Regions from separate parts of the Priestia sp. YIM B13489 genome, predicted to be linked through region 2. Evidence: predicted binding sites of a transcription regulator. Region 2 holds the regulator's gene; the other holds the start of a gene.
The links. Region 2 encodes LexA, which represses DNA repair genes until DNA is damaged. Its sites were predicted from a motif close to CGAACATATGTTCG; they were not measured.
Positions count from the first base shown of each region.

Region 1 (4,260 bases), on a different contig from region 2:
GTTTTTTGATCGATTGAAATAGCAGGCGACAATCCTTCGATTGAATCTACATCGGGCTTATCCATTTGACCTAAAAACTGTCTTGCATATGCCGAAAGCGACTCGACATAACGTCTTTGTCCTTCTGCATAGATTGTATCGAAAGCTAAAGAAGATTTACCAGAACCTGATAACCCTGTTAATACTACTAATTTGTCTCGCGGGATTTCAATATCGATATTTTTCAAATTGTGGGCTCGTGCACCTTTTACCACGATTTTTTCCATCGCCATGTTTTATCACCCTTCCGCTTTTAATTCTAGAATCAAGTCACGAAGCTCAACTGCGCGTTCAAAGTTAAGCGCTTTGGCTGCTTCTTTCATTTCTTGTTCCATTTCTTCTACGAGCTTTGCTTTTTCTTTTTTGTTGAGCTTATCAAATGCCGGTGCTTCTTCATACGTTTCTGTATCTTCTGCTACTACTGTTGCACGAATTGAGCCTCGAACTTCTTTTTGAATCGTTGTCGGTGTAATACCATGCTCTTCATTGTAAGCTTCTTGAATACTTCTACGACGCTTGGTCTCATTGATAGCAATGTTCATGGAGTTTGTGATGCGATCTGCATACATAATGACATGTCCATTAGCATTTCGTGCAGCACGTCCGATGGTTTGAATAAGCGATCGTTCTGAACGCAAGAATCCTTCTTTATCCGCGTCTAATATGGTTACTAACGAAACTTCCGGAATATCTAAACCTTCACGAAGTAAGTTAATTCCTACAAGCACATCGTACTTTCCAAGCCGCAGCTCTCGGATAATTTCAATACGCTCGAGCGTCTTCACTTCAGAGTGAAGATATTGAACTTTAATGCCGATTTCTTTTAAGTAGTTCGTTAAATCCTCGGACATTTTCTTTGTTAACGTCGTAACGAGTACTCGTTCATTTCGCTTAATGCGGTCGTGAATTTCTCCAATTAAATCATCAATCTGCCCTTCAATTGGTCGAACTTCAATATTTGGATCCAATAATCCCGTTGGACGGATAATTTGTTCAATCACATCAGGTGCCTTCTCAAGTTCATAAGGACCTGGTGTTGCGGAAACATGAACAATTTGGTTAATATGCTGTTCAAATTCATCAAATTTAAGCGGGCGGTTATCTAATGCGGAAGGCAAGCGGAAACCATGGTCCACTAACACTTGTTTACGCGCTTGGTCCCCATTGTACATTCCTCTAACTTGAGGAATCGTAACGTGTGATTCATCCACAACAAGAAGGAAATCTTCAGGGAAGAAGTCCAGCAGTGTATAAGGTGTAGAACCAGCGGGACGAAGCGTTAAATGACGAGAGTAGTTCTCGATTCCCGAACAAAAGCCCATTTCTCTCATCATTTCTAGGTCGTAGCGCGTGCGCTGCTCCAAGCGCTGCGCTTCTAAAAGCTTGCCTGCTTCTTTTAGCTTCTCTAGCTGTTCTTCTAGTTCTTTTTCAATATTTTGAATGGCAACACGCATTTTTTCTTCTCTCGTGACAAAGTGAGATGCCGGGAAGATAGCTACATGTTCACGATCACCAATGATTTCTCCTGTTAGAGCGTCAACTTCTCGGATGCGGTCAATTTCATCGCCGAAAAACTCGACGCGAATACAGTGTTCATCTCGAGACACAGGGAAAATCTCCACAACATCACCGCGAACGCGAAACGTTCCACGCTTAAAGTCAATATCATTTCTTTCGTACTGTACATCTACTAGCGTACGAAGCAGCTGATTACGCTCTTTTTCCATTCCTACTCGAAGAGATACGACCATTTCTTTGTATTCTTCCGGAGACCCTAAGCCATAAATACAGGATACGCTGGCAATAATAATGACATCTTTTCGTTCAAAAAGAGAAGAAGTTGCCGAGTGACGAAGTTTATCAATTTCATCATTAATGCTTGCATCTTTTTCAATAAATGTATCTGTTTGAGGTACATAGGCTTCAGGCTGATAGTAATCGTAGTAACTGACAAAGTATTCGACTGCATTATTAGGAAAAAACTCTTTAAACTCACTGTACAATTGACCAGCAAGCGTTTTGTTATGAGCCATAATTAGTGTCGGCTTATTTATTTCCTTAATAACATTAGACATGGTGAAAGTTTTTCCCGTTCCTGTAGCACCTAACAAAACTTGATGCTGCTTACCTTCTTTAATTCCTTTCACGATCTTTTCAATTGCCTTTGGCTGATCACCCTGCGGTTGATATGGGGATACTAATTCAAACTGATCTTTCAAATGAAGGCCTCCGTTTCTATTTTCTTGTTTTATCTATTTTTATTACGATATGTAAAAACCGAAAACGCGAACTGATATTCGTATTTTATCACTTTATAATCATAAATGAAACTAATGAGTATTAATCTTATATAGTGTTTGTTTGTTTTTATTTTTTACCCTGTTACTTTATTACCCACTAAATTCTTATACTACCCTTTTCGAAGGGAATACAACTCTTTAGATGAAAGCAATAAAAGAAAGTAAGCTTCGTTATTGTTTGAAAAAGATAGGCTTTTGCGCCAATTTCTAAATTATGATACAGTATAAAAAATATGTACTGAGAGGGGTTTAGTATGGCAAGCGTTGATCAAGTTCTTATAAATAACTCCTTTATAACAGTTGAAGAATCAACTTCTTTAGCTAAAGTGACATCTGAACTTTCAAACTATGACTTCGTCGTAGTCACAGCAAGTACCTTTTATGTAATACAAAAAGATGAACGATACCTGTTAACAGGTCATGACGAGGCATCGTCCATAAAAAAAGTAATAGCGGATACAAATTGGCCTTCATCTTCTACTTCTACGTTAGCCAATTTACAAGCCAACACAAACTGGAACAGACCAGTCCTCATTCAAGCAGAAAACCAAGAAACCACAATAGGACTTGTAACACCTTCGCAGTGGATTACACATTTGCATAGCCAAAATGAGATATTAGCTTCCTATTTTGATACATTGGCAGAAACCATTAATGATGCAGTGACAGCGGTCGATAATGAAGGAAATGTAATCTTGTGGAATACTGCTGCGGAACATACGTATAAGATTCAGAGAGATGATATTATTGGTAGAAAAATCGGAGAGCATTTCAAAGATGAATCCATCATTCTACATACGATTCTAAATGAAGGGCGCCCTGTACGCGGAACGTATCATCGTCCTAATGAACAAACTCACGTGCTCATCAATGCATCTCCTATTATAAGAAACAATCGAGTCATAGGTGGAGTCGCAACTGAACATGACATTACCAATATTGTAAGATTAAATGAAGAAATTGATGTGTCTCTTCTCATTCCAAAAGATAATCCATTTTCTTCTTTCGCGGGTATCAGTCCTGAAATTAAGCAAGCCGTTGACATTGCCAAAAAAGTGGCATCTACAGATATGCCTATTTTATTAACAGGAGAACCTGGTTCTGGGAAAGAAATGCTGGCTCAGGCCATCCACTACGGTGGAGCCAAACATAAAGAACCTTTTTTATCTTTAAATTGCGCCACTATTCCATCGGGACTCCTGGAAATTGAGCTCTTTGGTCATCAAAAAGATGTCTTTTCAGAAGATCCAACAACCATTGCGGGAAAACTGGAGCAGGCTCACAACGGGACGTTATTTATTGAAGAAATTGATAAAATGCCTCTTGAAATTCAAGTTAAGTTTCTGCGTTACTTGGAAGAACGATCCTTTTATCACGTTGGAGGCACGGAAGAAATTCAAGTTCAAACCCGAATTGTAGCCTCTACCACGACGCCTTTGGAAGAGTTGCTAAAAGCCGGTGAATTCCATGAAAATCTTTACTATTTGCTGACCGTCATTAACATTATAATTCCGCCGCTTCGAGACCATAAAGAAGACATCGAAGCATTGACACAGCAATTTGTACAGGAATTCAGCAAGAAGTATAAAAAGAAGGCTCCTTTCATTAGCTCTGAAGTTCTCGAAGCCTTTATGCAATACGATTGGCCAGGCAATATTCGCGAGCTGAGAAATACGATTGAACGAATGATTTTTCTAAGTGATCAGTCGTTGATTACCCTTACGCACCTTCCTGACAATCTGAAGGATGCAAGTTCTTTCACAGAAGTTCAAAAAGAAGAAGATTCTCTTCAAGAAGCTAGGCTAATAGAAGAGACTCTTCAAAAAACCTATGGAAACAAAAGTGCAGCAGCAGATTTGCTTGGCATTTCACGCGGCACCCTTTACAACAAAATCAAAGAATACGGACTAAACTAATCAAA
Region 1 is NZ_JBHZOQ010000053.1:2,266,857-2,271,116, forward strand. Features, by position in the region: gene uvrA (excinuclease ABC subunit UvrA) at 1-272, opposite strand, end outside; gene uvrB (excinuclease ABC subunit UvrB) at 279-2,258, opposite strand; gene ACFX4W_RS17415 (sigma-54 interaction domain-containing protein) at 2,594-4,255, shown strand.
Region 1: the regulator LexA is predicted to act here: its motif matches at 2,326-2,339, upstream of uvrB (excinuclease ABC subunit UvrB).

Region 2 (4,260 bases):
AATCAATAATTAAAATTACCGAACCGTTCCGGCAACATGTAGTCATCTTACTAAATCTCTTTCGTTTTATCAAGAGATTGAGCATTCTCTTGGTATTCTTGATAGCGGCGATGTACCGTCGCTTTTGAAATATTATAGCCAAAACCTTTTAGCGTAACTGAAATTTCAGCAAAGGTTAAGCCGTTATGACGAAGACGGACAATTTCTTCAATTGGCGCTTCTTTTTTTTCTCTTCCCGAGTTAACTCCTTGATTTTTTAAATTTTGCTGCGGACGATAACCGTTTTCTACAGCTCTTTTCATTCCTCTTTTAATTTTAGCATTATGTAATTTCCGCTGATGCTCTTCCACTAAGCTAATAATATCTAACACCATTGAATCAGATTCTGAAAGCTGAAGCTGGCCTTGATGACTAATCGTATAGATGGTAGCATTTTCTTTATGAAAAGCATGAAGCAGCGCAATTCGAGCATTTCCTCTGCCTAATCGTGTTTCATCTTGAATAAGCAACACAGATATTTTTTCTTCTTTCATTGTATGAAGAACATCCAAAATACCCTCTCTGTCTACTTCATATCCGCTTGCTTTTTCCATTACGACTTTTTTTACGTCTAGATGGTGAAGAGCAGCAAGCTTTTTTAATTCTTCTTGCTGGCGCTGTAAAGATGTTTCTTGGGTTTTTTTATCCGTACTGACACGGCAATAAATAATGGCATCCACTTTTATCACGACCTTTTCGGCTTTTAACAATATTCAGGAACGGCCGTTACACACTACTGTTCAATTGCCACTTGATTATGTAACTCTTTTTTTAAAACAGGAATATATAATTTATCTCCAGGAGATAAAGACTGGGCAGTGTCTGAGTTTAAATCATTGACGTCTTCAACCCATTTGACAAATTCATTGGTGGTCAAATGATGGTGATTATGATACTTGTTGGACAATTCCCAAAGCGTATCTCCTTTTGTAATAGTAACCGTTGAATATTTGTCTAAATCTACTTTATCCGCTCCTAAAACCAGCGTCAATACATATGTAAGTGCAGCGATAACTGCAAAAAAAATAGCGTAATGTTTCATAGAATGTAAGAATTGTTGCATATTATGATCCCCCTGTCAGAATATATGTTCTTATTTTATTGAGAACATTTGTTTCTGTCAATGGAATTCTTCGAACTTATGTTTGTATATTGACACATCACGTGGTATAATTCACCTAAAGAATAGCTAAAATCGAGGTGAAAAATATGAAGCTATCAAAACGTCAACAAGACATACTAGATTTTATTAAGCATGAAGTAAAATTAAAAGGTTATCCGCCTTCTGTTCGTGAGATTGGGGAAGCGGTAGGATTAGCCTCTAGCTCCACTGTACACGGGCATTTAGCTCGTTTAGAAAGCAAAGGGTTAATTCGCAGAGATCCGACAAAACCAAGAGCAATCGAAGTTCTTCAACTAGACGAAGTAAACATCCCTAAAAGCAATGTCATTAATGTTCCTGTTATCGGTAAAGTAACAGCGGGTCTGCCTATAACAGCTGTTGAAAATGTGGAAGAATATTTCCCTCTTCCAGATAAATTCGTTTCTCCAGATGATCATGTATTTATGCTTGAAATTATGGGAGAAAGTATGATTGAAGCAGGTATTCTAGATGGCGATATGGTAATCGTACGTCAGCAGCAAACAGCTAATAATGGAGATATTGTGGTCGCTATGACCGAAGACAACGAAGCAACGGTAAAACGTTTCTTTAAAGAAGAAAATTTCGTTCGTTTACAGCCTGAAAATTCAACGATGGCGCCTATTATTCTTCGCCACGTAACGATTTTAGGAAAAGTAACTGGTGTATATCGCACGATTCACTAATCAGACACTGTATGTAAAACCAACTAATGATGATGTTAGTTGGTTTTTTTTACGTTTGTTTTCTAAAAAAATTGGCATATTATAAATGATACGTTGAATCATTGCAGGCAGGTAGAACGGTTTTTATAAAGCTTGTTTTACCTTTTACTTTCTACCTGCATTTCCTCGACTCTTACAAGGAAATACAACCGACCATAAGAAGGATGTAGTTTATGACCAATACACCAAGGAAAACAGAACCATTTCAAACCATTGTACCTACCAAAGCAATGAACATGTTTCTTTTTCCTTTTTCCTTTGACCGAAAAAATAAAGAGCAGCTTGTTCATGCGCTGAAAGCAAATTTGTTCGAGTTTTTCTCCATTCAAAACAAACATTTAGAAAAAGAATACTACGGAGAACAATATTACGTATCTCATGATAGCCTGGATCAATATTTTCTTCCTTACATTGAATGCATTCTATTCCCTGACTCGTGCGAAAAAGAAGGGTTGCTTCGATTTTCAAAAAAAATAGACCATGCCATTACGTTACACACTTCCTCCACCACCGTGTCTAGCAACGTGCTGTCTGTGGATGTTTTTTTATGTCCTTTTGAAATTGGCGTCATGACCATTCGCACTGAGATGAGCCATAATCATTACACCTATGATGATATTTTAGAGTTCATGAATCATTTTCGTGTATTAGAACCGAAGCTTGCTGAAGAGCATGGATCCACCATTACCTATGAACACCACCGCTATAGCAAAGTACAAGATTATATTTTTTCACAGCTCGCGCCATTTTTGAACAAACACATCAAGAAAGAAGCCACACGTAAACAGCATGTGGGGAGCCTTCCTTATTTTATCGATGAACGGATGTTTGTGTTAAGTTATGTAACGGTAAATCAAGAGCAAGAGATTAATTCCACAACTTTATTTCGTACTGGACAGCTAAATAGCTATATGCCTGACGGGAAAGCGTTTATTTCTGCACACAATCATGAGTATATTAAAACGTATAATACTAAACACGTGTATTCCAGATGGGCTCCTGAAACCTATTACGTCATAACAGACCATGTGTTTTCATGTATTTCTAAATCGACAGACTCTAAAACGGATCAGCTTTTGATGAATCATCTATTTGGCCAGCATTACTATAATTTATTTTTACATTTTTTCTATAAAATCGTGTTGCTAAAACTATCTTATGAGTATTCTCAGCTCACGTTTCATAAAAATTCAGAGGGCATTGAACGACTAATCCGCTCTATTACCGTGTTCTCAGGTAAATATTTATTTTTAGAAATTAGCTCTCGCACAGAAGGTCAAGAGTTTTCTGAGCTCTTTAAAAAAATCTTCCATATCAATTCTCTTTATCAAGAAGTCAAAGAAACTCTTGGTACTTTGTACCAAAATCAAGAGAAAATCGCAGCTAAGCGTCACAATTACTTATTATTAATTTTAACGATTTACACGGTTCTTTCCGGTATTTACGGAATGAATTTAGTTATTAGCAAACTAAAGGGAAACATCAATTGGGATAGTATGAAGCAGTTTTCTATCTTTGAATATATCGCTTTAATAGTAGCTCTATCAGGAATTCTGATCAGCATTAGTCTCGGAGTGAGTTCCCTATGGAATTTATTAAAAGATCGGTTTAAAACATAAAAGCTGTTCGCATCAGAAAACACATGATAAAAAAGAAGAGATTGAGACATAACTAAATCAAGCGAATCTATAGGGGAACAAATGGAATAAATAAGCTAGTAGGGATTGCTTGTTACACCGCTGTTGACTTCCGTGCAAGACTTCGCTTTCCGCGGGCGGTGAGCCTTGCCCTCCAATCAACCTCTAAAAGCAACTAAAAACACGAAACCTACGTTCACCATACCAATGAAAAAATCCGAACGAATTGGATTCTCCGTCAAGAACCTCGATTCATCGTTCGGATCTTCTTCAATTAAAATAATTTTGTCCTAACCTCTTCTTTTTATTCTTTTTGAAGCTGTAAATCACTTGGCGCCCAGTCCGGAATTCCATCATCTTCATCAAATTCAATAATGACATCCGTTACTCCTTTTTCCTGTAAAATACGATTTTCCAGACGATCTTTAATATCATCAGCTTCTGCCACTGTTAAAGAAGGATCAATTTCTACTTTTAATTCAACGTGAAGCTCTTCTCCTTCTTTCATCACCATTAACGTTTGAATATCACGCACTTGTACATCTTGCATGACAATCGCGCCAATTTTTATTTCCATTTCTTTATCTGCTTCACCTAGCGCTCCAGCAGCATTATCTAAAAATACTCGTCCTACTACAAAAAACATCATAAGCCCAATCAAAATAGAAGCAATTCCTTCAGCTTGGTGAAAAGGTGTAAACCGTGAAATGAAAACGGC
Region 2 is NZ_JBHZOQ010000036.1:419,596-423,855, forward strand. Features, by position in the region: gene ACFX4W_RS04005 (YneB family resolvase-like protein) at 51-719, opposite strand; gene yneA (cell division suppressor protein YneA) at 773-1,102, opposite strand; gene lexA (transcriptional repressor LexA) at 1,249-1,866, shown strand; gene ACFX4W_RS04020 (magnesium transporter CorA family protein) at 2,079-3,524, shown strand; gene ACFX4W_RS04025 (cation diffusion facilitator family transporter) at 3,847-4,260, opposite strand, start outside.